Regions from separate parts of the Shewanella baltica genome, predicted to be linked through region 1. Evidence: predicted binding sites of a transcription regulator. Region 1 holds the regulator's gene; the other holds the start of a gene.
What was found. Region 1 encodes ArgR, which controls arginine synthesis, uptake and breakdown. Its sites were predicted from a motif close to ANTGAATANNTATTCANT; they were not measured.

Region 1 (6,057 bases):
CTCGCTAAATTCCCCGGTTTTAAAGAAACCTATATGCCTAATGGCAAGATGCCAGCGGTGGGCGAAATCTTTAAAAACCCAGCGCTTGCTAATACCTATGAGAAAATTGCCAAGGGTGGCCGCGATGCTTTCTATAAAGGCGATATCGCCAAAAGTATCGATAAGTACATGAAATCCCAAGGTGGTTATTTAAGTTATGATGACTTAGCGAGCCATACTAGCGAATGGATAGATCCGGTTTCGGTGAACTACCGTGGTTACGATGTATGGGAACTGCCGCCCAATGGTCAAGGCATTGCGGCGCTACAAATCTTAAAAACCATGGAACCCTTTAATGTGGCTGCTATGGGCTTTAATAGCCCCGAATATGTGCATTTATTTGTTGAAGCCAAAAAACTCGCCTTTGCCGACAGAGCTAAGTTTTATGCCGACATGGCCTTTAATAAAGTGCCGGTTAACGATTTGATTTCGCAGCAATACAATTATGATCGCGCTAAGTTAATCGATCCCAATAAAGCGGCCAAGAGTGTTGATGCGGGTAATCCTGCGTTACAACATGGCGATACTGTATACCTGACCACCGCCGACAAAGACGGCAACATGGTGTCACTCATTCAAAGTAACTACCGTGGTATGGGTTCAGGAATGACGCCGCCGGATCTCGGTTTTGTGCTGCAAGACCGTGGGCAAATGTTTGATTTAACTGAGGGGCGTTTTAATACCTACGCACCGGGCAAGCGTCCATTTCATACCATCATTCCCGCTTTTGTGACCAAAGACGGTAAACCTTGGCTCAGCTTTGGGGTGATGGGCGGCGCGACTCAACCACAGATGCACGCGCAGATTCTAATGAACCTGATTGATTTTAAAATGAACTTGCAAGAAGCGGGCGATGCCCCCAGAATTTTGCATATGGGTTCAACTGAGCCCACCGGCGAAGTGATGAATGACGGCGGCTACGTCAGTCTGGAATCGGGCTTCCCTGTGGAAACGCGCCGTGAGCTTATCAAGAAAGGTCATGTGCTGCGTGACGGCCTTGGCGATTTTGGCGGCTATCAAGCCATTGGATTTAATGCTGAAACGGGCGTGTATCGTGCGGCTTCTGAGAGCCGCAAGGATGGTCATGCCGCGGGTTATTAACTTCAGCGCCACGCTAAGGTAAGCTTGAGGCAGAGTAAGCTTTGCTTCATTTATTCGATTAAACTGATTGACGAGACTTTTACAGTCTCGTCAATTTTTACATTTAGGGATCTTGGGCGCGATAACGCTGCGTAATGAGCATTATCATGATAAACCAGAACAAACTGTGCGTTAGTTAATGTCATTTTCAGGTAAAGTTGCGGATAATATTGCCGAAAATGAATTTAGAAAAAGGGTGATAACCAAATGGATATACAAAATATGCCGCGTGAACAGTTGGGTGTGTGTGCAGAGGGGAACTTACACAGTGTCTATTTGATGTTTAATGCCAATGACAATGTAGAGTCACAATTACGTCCCTGTCTTGCCAACGTTGCGCAGTATATTTATGAGCTGACAGATCAGTATTCTGACAGTGCATTCAATGGTTTTGTAGGGATTGGCGCTAACTATTGGGATAGCCTCTATCCTAATGCGCGTCCTGAAATGCTTAAGCCTTTCCCTGCGATGCAAGTCGGCAGCCGTGAAGCACCGGCAATTGAATATGATTTGTTCGTGCATATCCGCTGCGATCGTTACGATATTCTGCATTTAGTCGCTAATGAAATCAGCCAAATGTTTGAAGATTTAGTGGAACTAGTCGATGAAGAACGGGGTTTTCGATTTATGGATAGCCGCGATTTAACCGGCTTTGTCGATGGCACCGAAAATCCTAAGGGGCGTCACCGTCAAGAAGTCGCTCTGGTTGGTGATGAAGATCCTGAGTTTAGGGGCGGCAGCTATATTCACGTGCAAAAGTATGCCCATAACTTGAGTAAATGGCATAGATTGCCGGTTAAAAAACAAGAAGATATTATCGGTCGCACTAAGCAAGATAATATCGAGTATGAGTCAGAAGATAAGCCACTGACCAGCCATATCAAGCGGGTGAATCTTAAAGATGCGAATGGTCAGTCGATGGAAATCCTGCGCCAGAGCATGCCCTATGGTTCACTAAAAGAGCAGGGATTAATGTTTATCTCTAACTGCCGTACGCCTGAGCATTTTGAAAAAATGCTGCATAGCATGATGTTTGGTGATGGCGAAGGTAACCATGATCACTTGATGCATTTCACCAAGGCGATGACAGGCTCATCCTTCTTTGCCCCCGCATTGGATTTTATGCTGCAATTCGACGAATAAGCTTTCGATATCTGCGCAGATTCAGCATCAATTAACACGCACTTACGCTAACGCCTAAGTGCGTTTTTTATGCTAATGCGCAGGGAGCCATTTTTTGATATCGAGTTGCCATTGCTGGGCAGTGAAATCGATAAAGGCGCGCACCAGATTTTGCTGATAACTGTGGGATAAGTACACCGCCCATAGGGTTTGGCCTGGCGTCGTAAAGTCGGGTAACACTTCTTTGAGCTGGCCGCTGGCAAGGTATTGATTGGCTAAGTCGCATGGCAAGCGCACTATGCCATGTCCCCGCAGCGCCGCACTCACCAATACGCCCATGTCGTTAGCTTTAAGATTGCCTGTGACTTTCACGTGCTCGGCTTGCAGCTCTTTCAGGAAAGGCCAATTTTGTTGCGCCGAGTGTATCAGGCAGTTGTGAGCCAGTAGATCTATGGGCTCGACAAGTGGTGTGTTGCTATCAAGGTAACTCGGCGCAGCGCAGATCACGGCATCTATGGTCATTAAACGGCGGGCAATCAAATTCTCATCGGGCTGCTCGGTGTAGCGCAGCGCCACATCGACTCGCTCATCCACTAATTGGGCAAAACTGTCTGACATCACCAGCTGAATGCTGACCTTAGGGTGAATTTTAATAAAGCGATCGACAACATCAAACAGGCTGTGCTGTCCAAGGCCAATTGGTGTGGCGATACGAATACTGCCCACCAGTTCACTGTTATGGCTGTGGGCGCGGCTTTCCATGGCGGCGACTTCACTTAATATCCGCTGGCAAAATTGCAGCGCTTCTTCGCCTTGCAAAGTCAGGCTGACGCTGCGGGTGGTACGGTGTAGTAAGCGTAAACTCAACCACTGCTCCACTTCTTGAATATGGCGGGACACCTGCAGGCGGCTGAGGTCTAAATGCTCGGCAGCTTTGGTAAAGCTGCCACAGTTTGCCACTTCGACGAAACTGCGTATTGCGGCAATTTTATCCATATTAGTACCTCAAACTGAAACAATCATGCTCATTTATTGATGTTTATCACGGGAACCACTGCAAGTAAACTGGCTTCAATGTAAGTCATCAGAGAGAGTTAACGAAATGAAAATCGCAATTTTAGGTGCAACAGGTTGGATTGGTGGTGCAATTTTAAAAGAAGCATTGAGCCGTGGGCACCAAGTAACAGCGCTAGTGCGTGATCCGAGCAAGTTATCCGCTACTGATGTGGCTGTGCATGCTGTGGATTTAGAGCAGCCATTAGTTGCGCAAACCTTTGCTGGCGTAGATGTTGTCATTGCCGCTGTTGGTGGCCGCGCACAACAAAATCATGACCTAGTGGCGAGTACGGTTCAGCATTTACTGGATGTGCTGCCTAACGCTAAGGTGCCACGTTTATTGTGGGTTGGTGGCGCAGGGAGCTTAGAAGTGGCACCGGGTGTGACTCTGGTTTCTAGCCCAGATTTCCCCGCTGCATATAAAGATGAGGCGTTAGCTCAGGGTGAAGCTTTGCAGGTATTCCGTGCGGCGCAAACTGCAATTAATTGGACCTTTGTGAGCCCCGCCGCTGAGATTTATCCTGGCGAGAGTGAAGGCCCATATCGCCTTGGTGGCGACAGCTTCTTTACCGATGCTAATGGTCGCAGCCGCATTTCTGTTACGGATTACGCTAAAGCCATGTTAGATGAGGCCGAACAGGGCACTCACGCAAATCAGCGCATCAGTGTGGCTTACTGACCTTAGCGTATAAACATCGGTGCGCGCGAGATTGGCTTAAATGTGTAACGTAATCGGGACAATGGCCAAATAATCAGCGCAAGATTGGACAGAAATGCGCACAGATGAAATAGAACAGGTCAGCAAGCTGACCTGTTTTTTTATTCTGCGTAATTGAATAAAGATTTGATGGTTTCTAAGGTATCGGCGATATCTTGGATGCTCGATGGACAAATAAAGATAGTGTCATCACCGGCAATCGTGCCCAAAATGCCTTCTGGTTTACCGATAGAATCCAATAAACGGGCAATCAGCTGCGCGGCACCTGGGCTAGTTCGCACGACAATCATTGCTTGGTTATGATCGACGTCGAGTACCAAATTCTTCAGCGGGCTACCCGCGGTGGGTACGCCTAATTCGGCCGGCAAGCAATACACCATCTCTTGCTTAGCGTTGCGAGTCCGCACTGCGCCGAACTTGCTGAGCATGCGTGATACTTTTGATTGGTTAATATTACCAAAGCCTTCAGCTTGCAAGGCGGTGACGATTTCACTTTGAGAGCCAAAGCGCTCTTCTTTTAAAATCGACTTAAAAATTCTAACAAGGTCATCCTGATTCTTGGTCGTTTGCATAATATTATTATTCGTTATTCAAAAAAACAGGCCCATTTTGAATATTTTTAGAAAAATTGTCAACAAATAACCAGATTGGTTGAATAAAAATTCACTAATCCCCTGTGGTTAAGCGTTTGCTGGGGGCTTAAAAATACCAATTTGAGTAATTGTTCTACATTGCTTCTAACTTATTCCGGAATTCTTTTGTCCCACGACTAAGGGATAATTGAAATTGTTGTGACATTCCAGTAATGTGACGCCAACGTAAATTAGATCCATGTCACACATATCCGAGAAATAACGGAGATAACTATGAAAGTTGCTGTACTTGGTGCTGCTGGTGGTATCGGCCAGGCTCTTGCCCTACTGTTAAAAACTCAACTGCCTGCGGGTTCACATTTGTCTCTATATGATATCGCACCGGTTACTCCGGGTGTTGCGGTTGACTTGAGCCACATCCCTACTGCTGTTGAAATCAAAGGTTTTGCTGGTGAAGATCCAACGCCTGCCCTAGTGGGTGCTGACGTTGTTCTAATTTCTGCTGGTGTTGCGCGTAAGCCTGGTATGGATCGTTCAGATCTGTTCAATATCAATGCTGGTATCGTTCGCAACCTGATCGAAAAAGTAGCGGCAACTTGCCCTACGGCTTTGGTTGGCATTATCACTAACCCAGTCAACACCACTGTCGCTATCGCTGCAGAAGTGATGAAGAAAGCGGGTGTTTATGATAAGAACCGTCTGTTCGGTATCACGACATTAGACGTGATCCGTTCTGAAACCTTCATCGCCGAATTAAAAGGCCTGAATGTTGCTGACGTTAAAGTCAATGTGATCGGCGGCCACAGCGGCGTGACCATTCTGCCATTACTGTCTCAAGTTGAAGGCGTGACTTTCACTGACGAAGAAGTGGCAACGATGACGACTCGTATTCAAAACGCGGGTACAGAAGTGGTTGAAGCTAAAGCCGGTGGCGGTAGCGCGACTCTGTCTATGGGTCAAGCGGCTTGCCGTTTCGGCCTGTCTTTGGTTCGTGGTCTGCAAGGCGAAGCTAACATCGTTGAATGCGCCTATGTTGACGGCGGCAGCGAGCACGCAGAGTTCTTCGCACAACCTGTGCTGTTAGGCAAAAACGGTATTGAAAAAGTACTGCCTTACGGTGAAGTGAGTGCATTCGAAGCTAACGCTCGTGATTCTATGTTAGATACGCTGAAAGGCGATATCAAACTAGGTGTTGATTTCGTTAAATAATCTTTCGGATAATCTTTTTAGATTATGACGAATTAAAAAACGGAGCCATTGAGCTCCGTTTTTTTATGCCTGCGTTTTACACTTTCTAAAGCTCATTCAGCGGCGTTTGGTGGGAATTTGGCAGTTATCGTCGCAGCGGGCTTTGCCAGTCAGTAAATAGGATATTCGGTATCTGTGTTT
Region 2 (4,746 bases), 4.0 Mb from region 1:
GACCTTCGGCTTTATCTGGAGCGCGCTGCTCGTTTTTACCTTAGATATGGCCTATAAACGCAAAGCGGCGTGATCATTATCACGCCGATACACAGTTACAGAAGTGATGATGACTTCTGTAACTGTGCTAAAAATTCACTCCCTTGCGGCACTGTCAGTAATAAACTGTAGCCTTTAGTCGTTGGCACTAACACTAACTGCGATTTATCTGTTATCGCCAGAAATGCTCTACCTTTTCCCTGCAAATTAAACCAGCCTAATTGAAACCCTGGCATGCCTATGCCGTTGGTTTTAAAGCTCGGCGTTAAATCTGCCTCTTGCTGCAAATCGACTATGCGCGCCTCGGCGGGCAATAAATCCGCGCGGGATAACTGCACTTTATAGAAGGGCACATCCACTGTGAGTTCAGCATCGGTTAACACTAACTCGGCACTATTGGATTGATAAAAAACCCATGAAAATCCGCCCATCATCACCAGCAATATGCCTAAACTCGCCGACTTCGCTATCTTTGGCATATTTTTTAGCCATAACATCAGCAAGATACCCGCTAAACCGAGCAATAAGACGATAAAACTGAAGATAGAGGTCTGGGTGAAAGGGGCGAGTTCGAAGTATTGAGGACTCATTGGCAGCATCTCCCGTGCAGTGAAGCCTTAATCTGCCAACAAAGACATATTATGTCAACAAAAATGCCAGCGCTAATATGAGTACTAGGCTGGCATTGAGTGGATTGATTTAGAACGGCTTAGAGATCGAGCGCGAGAATTTTTGAACGACGTTGATAGTTATACAACTGCTTTTTCTTCTGTGGCAGCGCTTCAACATCTTCAATCACAAAACCATGCTCGAGGAACCAGTGAATGCTCCGAGTTGTCAGCGCAAACAAGCGTGAATAACCGCGGTTTCTGGCCTGATTGATAATGTTCTTCAGCAGTAAGCTCCCTCTGTCGGCATCGCGATAATCGGGATGCACCACCAAACAGGCAAACTCGCCCGCATTGTCCTCTTCAAAAGGATAGAGCGCAGCGCAACCAATCACTAAACCATCACGCTCAATCAGCATGAACTGTTCGATTTCGATCTCAAGCTGCTCACGACTACGACGCACCAGAATGCCTTGTTCCTCCAATGGACGAATAAGGTTCAGTACACCGCCAATATCAGCGATCGACGCACAGCGTAAACGCTCGGCACTCTCAGTCACGATTTGCGTGCCTATCCCTTCGCGAGAAAACAGTTCCTGCAGCAAAGCGCCATCTTCGAGGTAGCTGACTAAGTGACAACGCGGTACGCCATTACGGCAAGCATCGATACTGGCTTTCAAAAAAGCCATAGTGCCTACGCAGGCAGAACCTTGCTCGGCCAGCTTGCTCATGATGTTTTGCGCATCGTTTGGCATCAATTCGGCAATCACGTCGCCATTGCGATCGAGAATACCGTTCTGTGAGCTAAAACCGATCATCTTGTCGGCTTTGAGCTTGATCGCCACTTGGGTCGCGATTTCCTCGGCGGTTAAATTAAAGCTTTCACCGGTCACAGAAGCTGCAATCGGCCCCATCAACACGATGCAGTGATTATCTAACTGACGTTTTAAGCCTTGCACATCGATACGACGCACTCTGCCGCTTAAGCAAAAATCGATGCCGTTATCCACGCCTAATGGCTGGGCAATCACAAAGTTGCCGCTCACTAAGTTAATTTGCGCACCTTGCATCGGCGTATTGCTTAAGCTCATGGATAAACGCGCTGTGATATCAAATTGCAGTGCACCCGCAACTTGCTTGATCACTTTGAGCGAGTCTTCATCCGTAATACGCACGCCTTCGTGGTAGGCAGGTTCGATACCATTGACGGCTAATGCAGCATCAATCTGCGGCCTAGCGCCATATACCAACACCACTTTAATCCCTAAACTGTGCAGCAGGGCGACATCATTTAAGATGGCGCGGAAGTGATTCTGAGCCAAAGCTTCACCACCCAGCATGACCACAAAAGTTTTACCTCTGTGAGCATTAACATAGGGGGCAGAGTGACGAAATCCATCAACCAGTTCAGTGGTACGCACGCGTTATTTACACCTCATTTTTGAGCTGGCAGCGTCACGATGACATGCCAGGAATGAATCGCTAACTTTCGCGTATGTTATTGCATTTTAATTCACATATAAAGAATTTATTCTCACTAAAGCGCAGTTTTAATGATTTAAAGTGCTTAGAACTGCACTATTTTATATTTTCAGCAAGTGTTCACACTTTTTTAACTTCACAGGGGATGATTCAGCGGCTTAAGTTTGCGAGGCAATTATCTCAACTTGATGACTAACTACTAAAAAAAGCGCAAAAAAAAGCCCCTTAAATAAGGGGCTTTTCTCGAAACAGTAACCAAGGATTACTTGATTTTTGCTTCTTTGTAGATAACGTGCTGACGAATAACTGGATCAAATTTTTTGATTTCCATTTTTTCAGGCATGTTACGCTTGTTTTTTTCAGTTGTGTAGAAGTGACCAGTTTTAGCTGTAGAAACTAATTTGATCTTCTCACGATTACCTTTAGCTTTAGCCATGATCTATTATACCTTCTCGCCACGAGCACGAAGTTCAGCAACAACAACTTCGATACCTTTTTTGTCGATCAGACGAATACCTTTAGTAGATACACGTAACTGTACGAAACGCTTTTCTTCTTCTAACCAAAAACGGTGGTTTTGTAGGTTAGGTAAAAAACGACGACGGGTCGCGTTTTTTGCGTGCGAACGGTTGTTACCAACCATCGGCTTCTTGCCAGTAACTTGGCATACTCTTGACATGTCAATCTTCTCCAAAAACAATTTTAACGCTCGAGCATTAATGTGCCTCGTATGGCCGTCGCCCGAGGCACAAAGAGGGCGCATTTTATACACGATCACAGAGTGAAGATCAAGTGTTAGATTAATTAATCCAGCCTCGTTCTGCAAAAGAAACTATCTCTCGATCACCTACAACCATATGGTCCAATAAGGATACGTCTATGGTTGCTAACGCATTTTTTAATCGCTCAGTTATTCGTCGGTCAGCCTGACTGGGCTCGGCAATACCAGACGGATGATTATGACAAACTATAACTGCTGCGGCCTTTTTCTCCAGCACTAAGCTCACCACTTCACGTGGGTACACTGAGGCTGAGTCTATTGTACCGCGGAATAATTCGACAAATTGAATCACTCTATGCTGGCTATCCAGCAGTAAAACTGCGAACACTTCATAGGAGCGATCTGCCAATTGTCTCATTAAATAGTCCCGAGTTAAATCGGGATTTGTTAAAACTTGACCTCTTTGCAGATTTTCCTGCGCTACACGCCGCGCTAATTCGGCCGCAGCTTGAAGCTGGGCGTATTTTACAGGTCCTACGCCCGGAAGTCGACACACCTGATTTCGAGGAGCACAAAGCAGGTTTCTGAGGCCGCCAAACTCGCTAATAAGCGACCTTGCAAGATCAACCGCGTTTAATCCCGCCAAACCGTTCCGCAATAATACCGCCAATAACTCCGCATCCGACAGCTGCCCCGCCCCTTTTTGTAACAGTTTATCTCTGGGACCTTCCCCCTCGGGCCAATCTTTAATGCCCATGCGACCTCCCTGTCATCTCACATATTTTCACTTTACTGAGTATGGACGAGATTTTTTGAACTGGGAGAGTCACTAAAATTCACCGCTTTGTGATATTGTTGGCGGCATTATTTCTATCTCGGATGATGTCTGTGAGTCTGACAAATAAAAACGTCCTGCTGGGCATTGGCGGCGGTATTGCGGCCTATAAAAGTGCTGATTTAGTCCGTCGCTTAAAAGAGCGTGGCTTTGATGTGCGCGTGGTGATGAGCCAAAGTGCGATGGAATTTATCACGCCTTTGACGCTGCAAGCGTTATCTGGACATCCCGTTGCCTCAAGCCTACTCGATCCTGCGGCAGAAGCAGCCATGGGCCACATCGAACTCGCTCGTTGGGCAGATCTCGTCATCATCGCCCCTGCAACCGCAAACCTATTGGCGCGGATTAATGCCGGCATGGCCGATGAGCTGATCACCACCACTTGTCTTGCCACTGAGGCGCCTATCGCCCTGTGTCCGGCAATGAATCAGCAGATGTACCGTAATCTGGCAACGCAGGCGAATTTAACCAGCCTGGCATCCCGCGGCTTTACCCTTTGGGGACCTGCAAGTGGCAGTCAGGCCTGTGGTGAAGTCGGCCCTGGTCGTATGCTAGAGCCATTAGACATCGCCGAACGGGCTACGCAGTTTTTTGCCACTCATGACGCCGTTGAACTTAAGCCACTCGCAGGACAGTCAATACTGATTACCGCAGGGCCAACCCGTGAGGCAATTGATCCCGTCAGATACATTTCGAATCACAGTTCTGGAAAAATGGGCTTTGCCTTAGCCAAAGCCGCGGCAGATATGGGCGCAACAGTCACCTTAGTCTCTGGCCCAGTGAATCTAAGCACCCCAGAAGGCGTGACCCGCATTGATGTTGAATCGGCGCAAAATATGCTTGACGCTGTGATGGAACACGTTGATAAAAAAGATATTTTTATTGGCTGCGCCGCCGTTGCTGATTATCGCATTAGCGACATCGCAGCCTGTAAGATCAAAAAATCGGCAGAAGAAATGCAACTTGCGCTGGTGAGGAATCCTGATATCTTAGCCACGGTTGCGAGCTTACCTAACCGTCCTTTTGTGGTGGGATTCGCCGCAGAAACCCATGATGTAGAA

Region 2: argA (amino-acid N-acetyltransferase) is a predicted target of ArgR. The motif match lies at 2,148-2,165, and genes of this name have one in related genera.

Annotation. Positions count from the first base shown of each region.
Region 1 is NZ_UGYM01000002.1:376,763-382,819, forward strand. It holds gene ggt (gamma-glutamyltransferase) at 1-1,140, shown strand, start outside; gene DYH48_RS01700 (Dyp-type peroxidase) at 1,387-2,322, shown strand; gene DYH48_RS01705 (LysR family transcriptional regulator) at 2,395-3,297, opposite strand; gene DYH48_RS01710 (NAD(P)-dependent oxidoreductase) at 3,404-4,036, shown strand; gene argR (transcriptional regulator ArgR) at 4,177-4,647, opposite strand; gene mdh (malate dehydrogenase) at 4,942-5,877, shown strand; gene DYH48_RS01725 (thiol-disulfide oxidoreductase DCC family protein) at 5,974-6,057, opposite strand, start outside.
Region 2 is NZ_UGYM01000002.1:4,361,372-4,366,117, forward strand. It holds gene rarD (EamA family transporter RarD) at 1-73, shown strand, start outside; gene DYH48_RS19465 (PH domain-containing protein) at 96-629, opposite strand; gene argA (amino-acid N-acetyltransferase) at 749-2,068, opposite strand; gene rpmG (50S ribosomal protein L33) at 2,392-2,565, opposite strand; gene rpmB (50S ribosomal protein L28) at 2,572-2,808, opposite strand; gene radC (RadC family protein) at 2,930-3,607, opposite strand; gene coaBC (bifunctional phosphopantothenoylcysteine decarboxylase/phosphopantothenate--cysteine ligase CoaBC) at 3,730-4,746, shown strand, end outside.